3 linked regions of the Bremerella alba genome follow. The protein of the gene in region 2 binds, or shares a complex with, the protein of the main gene of each other region. Links are inferred from orthologs where the notes say so. Each region holds a gene or a part of one and is shown on either strand. Other genes may lie near its edges.

Region 1 (2,830 bases), on a different replicon or contig from region 2:
CTCGCAAATCCTACGAAATTGACAATGGATCCATTGAGCACCAACTCAATTCCCATCAAGATGCCCAGGGCATTCCGCTTGGTCGCCATACAGACCACCCCGGTCACAAACAGAAATGCTCCGACCGCTAGAAAGTGAGATAATCCGACAGGTTCGCTTAAAAAGCTCATCGCTGGTCGTCTCCGTGATGATGTCGCTTGGCTCTGGCCAGGAACGCGGCCCCGACTAACACGACCAACAAATGTACCGAAATGATTTCAAAGGGAAGAAGATAACCCGCTAACCCTGTTTCCTCGTTTTCGATCTTGTCAGCCCTCACACCCAGCAGGGCCAAACCAATCTCTCCGGTTCGCTGCGGCATCCCTTCGCTGGCCTTTGCAGCCATAAGCTCTAGCTTGCGTCGCTGTTCTTCGGTAATCTCATCTCCGCGAGCCTGCTGGCTCGTGAGTTCTTTTGCGAAAGCGATTAACTCAGCATCCATGTTGGATTGATAATCCGAGCTTTGCCACTGCGGAATAAGAAACACCAGTTGCACCAAAACGGCCAGCAAGGTGCCGCCAACCAAGAGACCAAGTATCCAGTCGCTGGCCTTGGTCTGCATGGTGACAAACGCTTTTTGTGCCGTGAGCATAACGCCGAATATCAGCAGCACGACCGTGCCACCCACGTAGATCATCAACTGTATTGCTCCGACAAAATACGCTCCGGCCAGAAACAGCAATCCGCTGGTTGCGGCCAAGCTGACGATCAATGCAAACGCCATCCGCACGATGTTGTTCGTCATCGCGACGATAACGGCAAAGCCGCAAGCACACAGGGAAATGACATAAAACATCACCGTGTGCCAGTTGATGGCCGCTTCACCAGTGGCTGCAAGAAGGGGAGTCATTCGACGTCTCCTGTCTTGTCGGTAGACGACGAAAGCGACTGCAGCAAAGCCTCGGCTTGTTTCTCACCCGTCTTAAACCAACCCTCGCGTACGAGCGCACGCTCTTGGGCTGGCAACAGATCATTGAAGAAGGGAACGCCCAACGCAGTCCAGAACATAACGCCCAACAAGCAGACCGCCGAAATCGGAACGCAGTACTTCAGACACATTGTGATTACCTGATCGACACGCAGACGGGGAAAAGTCCAACGCACCCACATCATCCCGATCACACCAAGCGAAGCTTTGATCAATAAGCAAATCACACCGAAGATGTTGGCTATCGAACTGAACCACCAGCAGTTCCCTAAATAGTCGGGAAACCAATCCATGAGCGCGCTGAATATCGGGATCGGACCATTCCATCCGCCAAAGAACAAAATCGCTGCCAAAGCCGATACCAAGATCATCGAACCATACTCGGCCATGAAGAACAGACTCCACCGCATACCGGAGTACTCGGTAAGAAACCCGGCGACAAGTTCACTTTCTGCTTCGGCCAAATCGAAAGGAGCTCGATTCACACTGGCAACCGCGCAGGTAAAGTAAACCCAAAATACGATGAAGACAAAGGGATCGTGGAAGATGAGCCAATTGGTAAACAAGCCCCGCTGTTGATCGCCAATGGCAACCAGGTCCATGGTTCCGCATATCATCACCGGAACGATTACACAGATACCCAGCGGGACTTCATAACTGACTACCTGAGCCGCTTGCCGCATCGCACCGAATAAAGACCACTTCGACCCTGACGAGTAGCCGGCCAAGATCACGCCAAAGACTTCCAACCCTAAGACAGCAATCAGGAAAAACAATCCAATATTCAGATGCAACGCCACCCAACCAGAAGCGAAGGGGAGGGCCATAAACGCCGCAAAGCTGGCAGCGAATGCCACGTAAGGAGCAATTTTGAAAAGAATGGGATCGGCATCCTTAGGCATCAAGTCTTCTTTGGAGAGAAGCTTAATTCCGTCGGCCAACGATTGAAGCCATCCGAATGCTCCACCGGTGCGAGTTGGCCCCAGGCGATCTTGAATACGGCCAGATACTTTCCGTTCGGCCCAGATGAAAACAAACGCCCCCAGAGCGATCACATTGACCAGCAAGAATGCTTGAATCAGCGCGGCGACCGTGTACCCCAGGAATTCCCATCCTGCAGGAAACCAACCTGCGAAGAACTCTCCCACGTGCGCGCTTTCCTTGTGCGTATAAAAACCGGGCAAAACACTGTCTTTTCCCGGATCCTCATGATACCGGGCCAGGCTCCCGGCGAAAACTACTCAGTCGTTAATCTCCAACGTTCTCGCAAAGCCGTCGGCGAATCAGCGATCGATTTCTCCCATGACAATATCAAGCGAACCAACGATCGCCGGGATATCGGCGATCAATCCGCCACGACAAAGCTCTTCTACGACTGAAAGATTGCTAAAACAACTGCTGCGAGCCCTGGCCCGACGAGGTATCGAGTCGCCGCCATCGGAGACGACATAGAACCCCATCTGCCCGCGAGGACACTCCGTTTCTAGATAGGTCTCACCTTGGGGCAACTTGGCTGACAACTTAATGGGCGTTCCCCAGTCGCCACTGGCCTCCTGATAGAAGTCCATCCCTTGGCGAATCAACTTGATCGCTTGGATTACCTCTAGCATTCGCACGTAAAACCGATGCCAACAATCGCCCAGTATGGCTTCTTCCGGCACGGCAGGATAAACCTGATCATTCGGATAGCTGCCATTTTTTTCAACGATCACCTCGAAGTCGTATCCCTTGTACATCGATCTATAACGTGGCTCACCGTCACGCCGAAGATCATGATCGACGCCTGAACCCCGTAGTACCGGTCCCGAGCAACCATAGGCAATTGCCATATCAGCCGACATGATCCCAATACCGGCAGTTCGC
Region 2 (7,552 bases):
CTTGAGGATTCGCCGACTTCGGTTGCCTTTTGGCTCTTGTCTCGCCGACGCTCGTGCCGCTCCATCTATCTGTGAAGCGCTCTGAGAAGTCATTCGCCGGTTACTTGTATTTCTTGAACTCGCCGGCCTTATATTTTTGCCAGTACTCGCCAAGTGCGGTGCGTACCTTAGGAGCTAAGAGTATAGTCCCTAAGATGTTAGGGAACGCCATCGAGAGGATCATGAAGTCGGAAAAATCGAGGACGCTACCTAGCTCGAAGATCGATCCAATGAACACCGCGAATACGAAGATCACTTTGTAGACGTAAATACTGCGGGCCCCGAACAGGCGTTCCCAACAGCGTTCGCCGTAGTAGCTCCAGGAAACGATCGTCGAGAAAGCAAACAGAACCACGGCCACCATTAAGATGTAAGGGAACCACCAGATTTCCGCCTGAAAAGCTTCTGCCGTCAACTGAACCCCTTCGAGACCTTGATTCAAGATCCATTCGCGGTTGTCCCAGGCACCGGTGATCAAAATTACTAAGGCGGTCATCGAGCAAACGACAATCGTGTCGATGAAGGGACCCAGCAGGGCAACAAAGCCTTCGCGGACTGGCTCATCGGTTTTCGCAGCACTATGGGCAATCGCTGCGCTACCGACGCCGGCTTCGTTACTGAAAGCTGCTCGCTGAACGCCGATGACGATCACGCCCAAAATACCGCCACGCACGGCTTCCGGATTGAACGCCTCGGTGAAGATCTGGGCAACCAGCTCCGGCAGTAGCGTGATATGGGCTCCGATGATCCACAGGCAGGCCAAGATATACATCAGGCACATCGCAGGCACAACTTTACTGGCCGTGGCACCGATTCGCTTGATCCCCCCGATAATCACCAGACCTACACAAAAGGCCATCACGATACCGAAAATTGGATTGAACGTTCCTTTGAACGCGTCGATCTTGCCTTGCAACTCGGTCTTCTGCTTTTCGAGTTCGCGGACTTGGGTGAGATCCCCTTCGGCGGCTGCGGCGCTGAGGTCTCGTTTGACTTGGTTCAGTTGGTTGAGTTCTTTGTCTTGAACGACGGTTAGCACCATCGAGGTGGCCTGATTGGCTTGGAACATATTTCCACCGCCGAAACTGGCCATGATGCACATCACAGCAAAAATGATGGCCAAGACCTGTCCGATTGGTTTGAGGCCAAACTGACTGAACGCATAGGTCAGGTACTGCATCGGACCGCCGAGGATCGTGCCGTCAGGTTTGACCTCGCGGTACATTTGCCCCAGGGTGCACTCGACAAATTTGCTCGTCATGCCAAAGAAGCCGCACAGCAGCATCCAGAAAAACGCCCCGGGACCGCCGGCCGACATGGCGATGGTCACGCCGGCAATATTCCCCAGGCCCACCGTCGCAGAAAGAGCCGACGCGAGCGCTTGAAAGTGCGTCACTTCTCCGGGCTCGTTGGGGTTGTCGTACGTTCCACGGACGATACTGATTGCGTGGCTGAACCCCCAGAAGTTGACGAATGCGAAGAAGATGGTGAAGAAGACGGCCCCGCCGGAGAGCCAAAGCACCACGATCGGCGCACCGCCGACATATTCGGTAAACAGGTAAGGCGTTTCTTTGGGGTTGCTGTTGCTGAGGGCCAGCTTGCCTGCCTGGGCACGCTGTTGGATTTGCTCGGGCGTGAGCCAAGTCGATTCATCTTCGTTGAGCGAATTTCGCAGCTTGGTGACTGGCTGGAAGGTGAACTTGTCCCCTTCCTTGATCCGAACGTATTTGGTTGAGTCGTTAATGACGTACAGAACGTAGTCGACCGGCTGCTGTTTCTCTTGGCCGGCAGCGTCGGTGCGATTCAGAACGCCAAGACGATAGATGCGGTCTGGTTCGGGAGAGGTCGTGATCTTGCCAAGCTCTGCCCACTGCTGAAGCTTTTCGTCGTCAATTTGATCGGGCAAATCGGCCGGCTTGCGGACCTTGCTGTTCTCGGCGATGACGAAGGGACCGTCGGTCCCGCGGTCGCGAACGTAGTAGATCACGTCGTCCATCTGAGCGTACTGCCGCTCGGTCGAGAAGACGCGATAGAACAACGTTTGGTCCATCTTACCGACCATCCACTCGAACGGCTTATCGAAGTATTGAAATGCCGTCCAAGGTTCGCTGTCGGTCAAACTGACCGGAGCCGGGTAGGTTTTGTCTGATGCGACAGGAGACGCTTCTGCCGGTGAATCTTGATCCGGCGAGGTCGATGCTTCCGTGGCTGGCTCTTCTGGCGGGTTTTCCTGGCCAAAAGTTGCTACGGGGAAGAGCGAAAGAGCGAAGAGCGAGAGTAGCGCAATGCGCCAAGACATGGAGAGTTGACTTGCGATCATGCAAATTTCCCAAACTGCCAACCTTCCTGCTTCGGCCTGGGGCTTGCCGGGTTAGGGAGGGTTGTTCTAAAAGTCGTTCCGAAATGGAGAGGCTGGGGCGATTAGGGGGCAGTAGTTACCGTAATTCTTAACTGCTATACTCATAAGGGTTTACGGAAACGGTTGTCTGGGAATCGCGATTTAACGAATATATACTTGTCAAAAATGCGATAATCCCTAACATTAGGGTACTGACACAACTTAGCGATACGGCTAGCAGATTGCCAGTCGTCCGAAAGCGATTTAAGCGAATGAGCAACAATTCCGCGCAAAATGACACGCGCTGGGCTAACGAGGTCTTCCCGACCGACTTGGTCGTGCTCGATTTGTTGCGGAGGACTCCTTCCCTGACGACGGCCGATCTGGCCGAAGCCATGGAAGTCACGGCAACCGCCGTGCGTCAACGCTTAAATCGTTTGATGGGACAAGGTTACGTTGAACGCATTGCCTCCAAGGCAGGACGCGGTCGACCCACGCACAAGTATCGTTTGACCACCAAAGGCGAGCGAAAAACGGGGGCCAACTATGCCGACTTGGCCTTGGCGCTGTGGGACGAGATTCGTTCCATTGAAGACCCCGACGTGAAGCTAGGGCTCATTTCCCGGATCGCCAAGCGACTGGTCGAGATGTACGCCAGCCAGATTCACGGTGAAGACGCTCACGAGCGGATTCATGACCTGATGGCCTTGTTCATTGGTCGCCAGATTCCGCTGGAATATGAAGAAGACAACGAGGGTAAGCCGGTGCTGAACGTGCTGGCTTGTCCTTACCCGGATTTGGCGGAGCAAGATCGAGCCGTGTGTGCGCTTGAGAAAGCGATGTTCGCCGAACTATTGGGACAAGATATGACACTGAGCCATTGTCGGCTCGATGGCGAGAGTTGTTGCACCTACGAGTTTACGCCTATCAACTCGGATACGGAGAGCGTGTGACATGACCAAGCCATGGATTGAAGGTCGCTTCGAAGAAAACGTCATTACGACGACCATCGAACAGGCCATCAACTGGGGACAGCAATCGAGCATTTGGCCGATGACGTTCGGCTTGGCTTGTTGTGCGATCGAAATGATGGCCGTCGGGGCGAGTCGCTTTGACATCGATCGCTTCGGAGCCGGAGCGTTTCGGGCTTCCCCCCGCCAGGCAGACTTAATGATTGTCGCTGGCACCGTCACGTACAAAATGGCCAGCCGAGTTCGGCGGCTTTACAACATGATGCCTGACCCGAAGTATGTCATTGCCATGGGTGCTTGCACCGTGGGTGGTGGTCCTTACTTCAAGTATGGGTATCACGTGGTCAAAGGAGTTGACCTGGTTGTTCCGGTGGACGTTTACGTCCCTGGGTGTCCTCCACGGCCGGAGGCATTGTTGGAAGGGTTAATGCGGATTCAGGATAAGATCCGCGGACATCGCATCAATCGGAAGGACGGCGTTCGCGTCGACGACGAGTTGCCGGTGCCGCACCATTCCGGTTATGTCGAGGCGACCGGATCGGAAAACCCGCTGACCCAACATCAGAAACATACTGGTAAATAACTTCCCTGCACGCCGTACGCGGCGTCGCCTCCGTTGAGACTCGAAAAGAGCGAAAAGTCACGAATGACCGACGTATTGAAGATTGAGAATTTGCACGTTTCGGTAGAAGAGAAACCGATCCTCAATGGCGTGAACCTGGAACTGAAACGCGGTGAAACGCACGCCCTGATGGGGCCTAACGGTTCTGGCAAAAGCACGCTTGGCTTCGCCATCATGGGACACCCCAAGTACGAAGTGACCGAGGGTCGTATTCTGCTGAATGATGTCAACGTCACCGAATTGGAAGCGGACGAACGAGCCCGGCTCGGGCTGTTTATGGCCTTTCAGCGTCCGATCGCCATCCCTGGCGTTCGCCTGGCCGACTTCCTGCGTCACGCGACGACCAACGTGCGTAATCCAGAACGTAAAGAAGGGGAAGACCTGATCCCCATGCGGGAATTCCGCCGCGAAATCAAAGAGAAGATGAACCAGCTTCAAATGGACACCGAGTTCGCTCGTCGTTACGTCAACGACGGCTTCTCTGGTGGCGAAATGAAGCGGGCTGAGATCCTTCAGCTGGCCATGCTACAGCCGAAGTTTGCCATCTTGGACGAAACCGACAGTGGTTTAGACGCCGATGCGGTTCGCCTGGCCAGCCAGAGTATCGCTCAGATCGGTGGCGAAGAGATGGGCCTGCTCATCATCACGCACCACGACAAGTTGCTGGAACATAATCCACCCTCGCATGCCCATGTGATGCTCGGTGGACGCATCGTCGAAAGTGGCGGTGTCGAACTGGCGCACGAACTGCATTCCAGTGGTTACGATCGCGTTCGTAAGGCGTATCCGGAAGCGGCCGCTATGGAACGTGAAATGCAAGACGAAGAACAAACGGTTTAGTTACAAAGCGTTTAGATACACTGCGATTCGTTTTCGCGGCCTGAACTGCGACCAGGCACCCACGCGAAGCAATTAAGTCAATCGCCAACGACGATATTCAATAGTTTGGAGAGACTATGGCCACCGATATTACTGACACCGGCGTACAAAGCCCGATCGGTGAAATCAACAAGTACGATTTCCGCACGACCAGCAAGGGTGTCTTCAAGGCCAAGAAGGGTTTGAACGCCGAGATCGTTCACCAGATCTCGGACATCAAAGACGAGCCAGACTGGATGCGTAAGTTCCGTCTGGACTCGCTTGATATCTTCAATTCCAAGCCGATGCCTAAATGGGGCGGCGACATCAATCTCGACTTCCAGGACATCTACTACTACCTCAAGCCGACCGAGAAGCAAGGCAAGACGTGGGACGATGTGCCGGCCGAGATTAAGGAAACGTTCGAGAAGCTGGGCATTCCCCAAGCCGAACGCCAGTATCTGGCCGGCGTGAAAGCTCAGTTCGAGAGCGAAGTGGTGTACGGCTCGCTGCAGGAAGACCTCGCTCAGAAAGGGGTGATCTTCACCGATACGGATACGGCTCTTCGTGAGCACCCCGAACTGCTGAAGGAATACTTCGGCAAGGTGATTCCGCCGCACGACAACAAGTTCGCCGCGCTCAACTCGGCCGTTTGGTCTGGTGGTTCGTTTATCTACGTTCCTCCGGGCGTCGAAATCGAGTTCCCCCTGCAAACCTACTTTCGTATCAACGAAGAGAGCATGGGGCAGTTCGAGCGAACGCTGATCATCGTCGACGAAGGGGCGAAGATTCACTACGTCGAAGGTTGCACCGCTCCGATGTATTCGTCGGAAAGCCTGCACTCGGCCGTGGTGGAAGTGATCGCCAAGAAGGGGTCGCGTTGCCGTTATAGCACGATCCAGAACTGGGCAAACAACATCTATAACCTGGTGACCAAGCGGGCAATGGCCTACGCCGACGCCACCATGGAATGGGTCGACGGCAACCTGGGTAGTCATCTGACGATGAAGTACCCAGCCGTTTACCTGATGGAACCGGGTGCCCGCGGCGAGATCCTTTCGATCGCGTTCGCTGGTAAGCATCAGCATCAAGATACCGGCGCGAAGCTGGTTCACTGTGCTCCGAATACTTCCGGTCAGATCATTTCCAAATCGATCTCGAAGGATGGCGGTCGCGGTAGCTATCGCGGGCTGGTTCGTGTTGAGGAAGGTGCCACCAACACCAAGTGCAGCGTTGTGTGCGATGCTTTGATCCTCGATCCGGAAAGCCAGACCGATACCTATCCGTACATCGAAATCATGGAGCCGGATGTCGCCATCGGTCACGAAGCGAGCGTCTCGCGGATTGGTGAAGAGCAACTCTTCTACCTGATGAGCCGCGGCCTAAGCGAAGCGGAAGCGAGCACGATGATCGTCAACGGTTTCATCGAGCCGCTGGTGAAAGAGCTGCCGATGGAATACGCGGTCGAACTGAACCGCTTGATCGAGCTGCAAATGGAAGGTTCGGTCGGTTAATCGACCTTGCCTTGCGTATCCAAATTTGGGCCAAGCAGCGTCGATCGAGCTGGCGTGCTTGGCCATTTTTCTTTGACAGATTGACCCGAACATTAGCGATATTATGAGCGTGGGAACCGTACCCTCCGTCGAAAATTGGAATGCCGAAGCATTCAACGACTATGTCAAGCAGCTGAACGAACCGCAGTGGCTTGTCGATCTTCGCCAGGAAGCCTTCGAAAGTTTCGAGGGCAAAGACTGGCCGACCCGTAAGGAAGAAGAGTGGATGCGAACCGACATCCGCGGCTTCAGCCTGAAGAAGTTCGACCCGCCGAGCTTCACCACCCCGGTCGATCCGGCGTCGCTGCCCAGCGGCCTGTTGGCCGAAGGGGTCGATATTGGCGGGCAGGTGATTTCCTTAAACGGCAAGACGGCCGTCAGCACGATCAACGACGAATTGAAGTCGAAAGGTGTTATCTTCGGCGACTTCCGCACCGTGCTGGCCGAGCATGGCGACCTGGTGAAGAAGTACCTCTTCCAAGGCGAGTTCGACCCGAACTTCGACAAATTCAGCGCCCTGCATGCGGCTTACTTCAGTGGTGGTGCGTTCCTGTACGTTCCGCGAAACGTCCAAGTCGAGCAGCCGCTACACGTCTTGAACTTGATCGGCGACAACGGCGTTGACCTGGCTCACACATTGATTGTGTTGGAAGAAGGTGCCCAGGCAACGGTCCTGACCGAGTCGGCCAGCCTGGACGATGACCAACCTGGTTTCCACTGCGGGGCGATTGAAGTAATCGTCGGCGATCGAGCCAACCTGCGCTTTGTGAACCTACAAAACTGGGGCGAAAAGGTCTGGCACTTCGCACAACAAAAGGGTTGCGTCGGGCAAGATGCCAACTTGTTCTGGACGCTTGGCGCGTTGGGCAGTCGCTTGTCGAAAGTCAATCAGCATGTTGCCCTCGATAAGCCGGGTGCCCACTGCGAAGTAAATGGAGTGCTCTTCACCGAAGGGAAGCAGCATCTTTCCTACCACACGCAGCAGTACCATCGTGCCCATAGCTGCACGAGCAACTTCCTTTACAAAGCCGCGCTGCAAGATCACTCTCGCACCGTTTGGCGTGGGATGATCAAGGTTGCACCGGGGGCTCAGAAGACCGACGGGTATCAGCGGATTGATAATCTGCTGCTGACTGAACACAGCCGTGCCGACTCGATCCCTGGTCTGGAG
Region 3 (2,945 bases), on a different replicon or contig from region 2:
CTTGGGTTGCCAGTTGAAGAAGCAGATTTGTTGGCGACAGAGAACGTTGCTGCCACCAATGCCCAGGCAAGGAATGCGGCTTCGAAGTTGGTTTGGACGTGTGTGGCAGACATTATGGTCTTTTTCGCGGTTCTCATGGTTGGGTTCGCATACGTTTGGAAGCGAGGCGATCTCGATTGGGTGCGATCAATGGCCGGGCATTCCCACACGCGAACTAAATCTAAATCAAGCTGGCGCGATTCGACTCAGGTTGTCACGACCACTTGATCGTTTAGGAAAGAACTAAGCAACCATGATCGACGAAGTCTTCGTTCATAAGCTCAAGCAACGTTTCGGTGATAAGATTTCCGGTGTGAATCTTCAAAACGTCGATCCATGGATTGAGGTGGTGCCCGCAAGTGTGGTGGACGTTTGCCGTTATCTGAAGGAAGAGCCCCAGATTGCGTTCGACTATTTGAATTCCATTTGCGTCGTGGACTATTGCGAAACCGACCCGAAGAAAGCGGCCAAAGCAAAGTGGGAACCCCACATTGAGGTCGTTTATCACGTTTCCAGCATTCGCCATAAGACGACTGGCGTGCTGAAAGTGATGCTTCCAAGATGGAAGGATGATGTCGAAGGCCGAATTCCTGAATTGCCGTCGGTGGCCAGCGTTTGGAGAACGGCTGATTGGCACGAGCGTGAAGCATACGATCTGTCAGGTGTTCTGTTTGTCGGACATCAAAATCTACGACGGATCTTGTGCCCAGAAGATTGGGTAGGGCATCCACTTCGCAAAGACTACGAAATGCCGCTCGAGTATCACGGAATCCGTGGGCGATAGTTCGCTGAAAGCCAATTGAATGTCCAACACGAATCATTCCGATATCATTGAACTCGATGTTCGCACCGACGAGATGTTGGTGAACATGGGGCCACAGCATCCTAGTACTCATGGTGTTCTTCGACTCGTTCTGAGAACCGATGGCGAAGTGGTCTCAGAGGTAGTGCCGCATATTGGTTATTTGCATCGCTGTGCGGAGAAGATTGGCGAGAATCTCACGCCCCGGCAGTTCGTTCCTTATACCGACCGGATGGATTATCTGGCCGGTATGAATATGAACCTCGGTTGGTCGTTGGCTGTCGAAAAATTATTGAACTACGATCTGCCTGAGAAGGTGCGGCATACTCGCGTGATAATTGCGGAGTTGAACCGTATTGCCAGCCACCTGGTGGGCATGGGGACCTACGGGCTTGATCTCGGCACCTTCAGTCCGTTTCTCTATGCGTTTCGCGAGCGAGAAAAGATTCTCGACCTTCTCGAATGGGTATGTGGCGCGCGGCTGACCTACAGCTATATCACCCCGGGGGGGGTTACGGCCGATTTGCCGTCCGACTGGATCGATAAGTGTCGCCAGTTTCTGGACCAGTTCGAGCCCCAAATTCCAGACTATCACACTTTGCTGACAACCAATGCAATTTTTATCAAGCGAACTGCCGGTATTGGGATCATGTCGGCTGATATGGCAATTGCCTATGGTTGCTCGGGACCGGTACTACGGGGTTCAGGCGTCGATCATGATCTTCGGCGTGACGGTGAGCCACGTTATAGATCGATGTACAAGGGATACGACTTCGAGGTGATCGTTGAAAAAAATGGCAGCTATCCGAATGATCAGGTTTATCCTGCCGTGCCGGAAGAAGCCATACTGGGCGATTGTTGGCATCGGTTTTACGTGCGAATGCTAGAGGTAATCCAAGCGATCAAGTTGATTCGCCAAGGGATGGACTTCTATCAGGAGGCCAGTGGCGACTGGGGAACGCCCATTAAGTTGTCAGCCAAGTTGCCCCAAGGTGAGACCTATCTAGAAACGGAGTGTCCTCGCGGGCAGATGGGGTTCTATGTCGTCTCCGATGGCGGCGACTCGATACCTCGTCGGGCCAGGGCTCGCAGCAGTTGTTTTAGCAATCTTTCAGTCGTAGAAGAGCTTTGTCGTGGCGGATTGATCGCCGATATCCCGGCGATCGTTGGTTCGCTTGATATTGTCATGGGAGAAATCGATCGCTGATTCGCCGACGGCTTTGCGAGAACGTTGGAGATTAACGACTGAGTAGTTTTCGCCGGGAGCCTGGCCCGGTATCATGAGGATCCGGGAAAAGACAGTGTTTTGCCCGGTTTTTATACGCACAAGGAAAGCGCGCACGTGGGAGAGTTCTTCGCAGGTTGGTTTCCTGCAGGATGGGAATTCCTGGGGTACACGGTCGCCGCGCTGATTCAAGCATTCTTGCTGGTCAATGTGATCGCTCTGGGGGCGTTTGTTTTCATCTGGGCCGAACGGAAAGTATCTGGCCGTATTCAAGATCGCCTGGGGCCAACTCGCACCGGTGGAGCATTCGGATGGCTTCAATCGTTGGCCGACGGAATTAAGCTTCTCTCCAAAGAAGACTTGATGCCTAAGGATGCCGATCCCATTCTTTTCAAAATTGCTCCTTACGTGGCATTCGCTGCCAGCTTTGCGGCGTTTATGGCCCTCCCCTTCGCTTCTGGTTGGGTGGCGTTGCATCTGAATATTGGATTGTTTTTCCTGATTGCTGTCTTAGGGTTGGAAGTCTTTGGCGTGATCTTGGCCGGCTACTCGTCAGGGTCGAAGTGGTCTTTATTCGGTGCGATGCGGCAAGCGGCTCAGGTAGTCAGTTATGAAGTCCCGCTGGGTATCTGTGTAATCGTTCCGGTGATGATATGCGGAACCATGGACCTGGTTGCCATTGGCGATCAACAGCGGGGCTTGTTTACCAATTGGCTCATCTTCCACGATCCCTTTGTCTTCATCGTATTTTGGGTTTACTTTACCTGCGCGGTTGCCAGTGTGAATCGAGCTCCTTTCGATTTGGCCGAAGCAGAAAGTGAACTTGTCGCCGGGTTTCTTACCGAGTACTCCGGTATGCGGTGGAGTCTGTTCTTCATG

What was found. The genes of interacting proteins can lie anywhere in the genome.
Region 1: the proteins of HOV93_RS09870 (region 2) and nuoH are in contact, whole or in part, in a crystal structure (PDB 6Y11), measured with the Thermus thermophilus proteins. The link is inferred for Bremerella alba from one-to-one orthologs. Residues at the interface, in WP_096411117.1 of Thermus thermophilus: Arg16, Glu17, Gly18, Leu24, Leu27, Val28, Trp30, Gly31, Arg32, Asn34, Ser35, Trp37, Thr54, Asp55, Ala56, Asp59, Ala61, Arg62, Phe63, Gly64, Glu66, Val67, Phe68, Arg69, Ala70, Ser71, Arg73, Gln74, Ala75, Asp76; in WP_096411122.1 of Thermus thermophilus: Arg36, Val44, Arg45, Met46, Gly47, Pro48, Asn49, Arg50, Val51, Leu57, Gln58, Ala61, Asp62, Ile64, Lys65, Ile67, Phe68, Lys69, Glu70, Ile72, Val74, Glu223, Ala224, Glu225, His233, Thr234, Glu235, Tyr236, Ser237, Trp241.
Region 3: the proteins of HOV93_RS09870 (region 2) and HOV93_RS20940 are in contact, whole or in part, in a cryo-EM structure (PDB 6KHJ), measured with the Thermosynechococcus vestitus proteins. The link is inferred for Bremerella alba from one-to-one orthologs. Residues at the interface, in WP_011056552.1 of Thermosynechococcus vestitus: Leu46, Met47, Tyr48, Thr50, Ala51, Cys52, Phe54, Ile55, Glu56, Ala58, Ala59, Ile61, Gly62, Ser63, Arg64, Phe65, Asn76, Pro78, Thr89, Thr91, Lys93, Met94, Ala97, Leu101, Met123, Phe124, Ser126, Asp127, Ser128, Tyr129; in WP_011057128.1 of Thermosynechococcus vestitus: Pro17, His18, His19, Pro20, Ser21, Met22, Val25, Arg27, Met29, Thr31, Ile38, Asp39, Cys40, Glu41, Pro42, Val43, Ile44, Gly45, Tyr46, Leu47, His48, Arg49, Gly50, Met51, Lys53, Ile54, Asn57, Arg58, Pro65, Tyr66.

Annotation. Positions count from the first base shown.
Region 1 is NZ_JABRWO010000013.1:41,574-44,403, forward strand. It holds nuoH (NADH-quinone oxidoreductase subunit NuoH), read right to left. Parts: upstream 2,116-2,830; coding sequence 886-2,115; downstream 1-885. Other genes in the region: nuoK (NADH-quinone oxidoreductase subunit NuoK), read right to left, coding at 1-170; HOV93_RS20930 (NADH-quinone oxidoreductase subunit J family protein), read right to left, coding at 167-889; HOV93_RS20940 (NADH-quinone oxidoreductase subunit D), read right to left, coding at 2,251-2,830. UniProt on the Escherichia coli protein: NDH-1 shuttles electrons from NADH, via FMN and iron-sulfur (Fe-S) centers, to quinones in the respiratory chain. The immediate electron acceptor for the enzyme in this species is believed to be ubiquinone.
Region 2 is NZ_JABRWO010000005.1:61,618-69,169, reverse strand. The notes cover bases 2,302-5,131. They hold HOV93_RS09870 (NADH-quinone oxidoreductase subunit B), read left to right. Parts: upstream 2,302-3,331; coding sequence 3,332-3,931; downstream 3,932-5,131. Other genes in these bases: sufB (Fe-S cluster assembly protein SufB), read left to right, coding at 4,927-5,131; sufC (Fe-S cluster assembly ATPase SufC), read left to right, coding at 3,995-4,810; HOV93_RS09875 (helix-turn-helix transcriptional regulator), read left to right, coding at 2,650-3,330; HOV93_RS09880 (alanine/glycine:cation symporter family protein), read right to left, coding at 2,302-2,338. Outside these bases: more of HOV93_RS09880, read right to left, coding at 101-2,301; more of sufB, read left to right, coding at 5,132-6,342; Fe-S cluster assembly protein SufD, read left to right, coding at 6,446-7,552. UniProt on the Escherichia coli protein: NDH-1 shuttles electrons from NADH, via FMN and iron-sulfur (Fe-S) centers, to quinones in the respiratory chain. The immediate electron acceptor for the enzyme in this species is ubiquinone.
Region 3 is NZ_JABRWO010000013.1:42,927-45,871, reverse strand. It holds HOV93_RS20940 (NADH-quinone oxidoreductase subunit D), read left to right. Parts: upstream 1-842; coding sequence 843-2,048; downstream 2,049-2,945. Other genes in the region: nuoH (NADH-quinone oxidoreductase subunit NuoH), read left to right, coding at 2,184-2,945; HOV93_RS20945 (NADH-quinone oxidoreductase subunit C), read left to right, coding at 293-823; HOV93_RS20950 (NADH-quinone oxidoreductase subunit A), read left to right, coding at 1-267.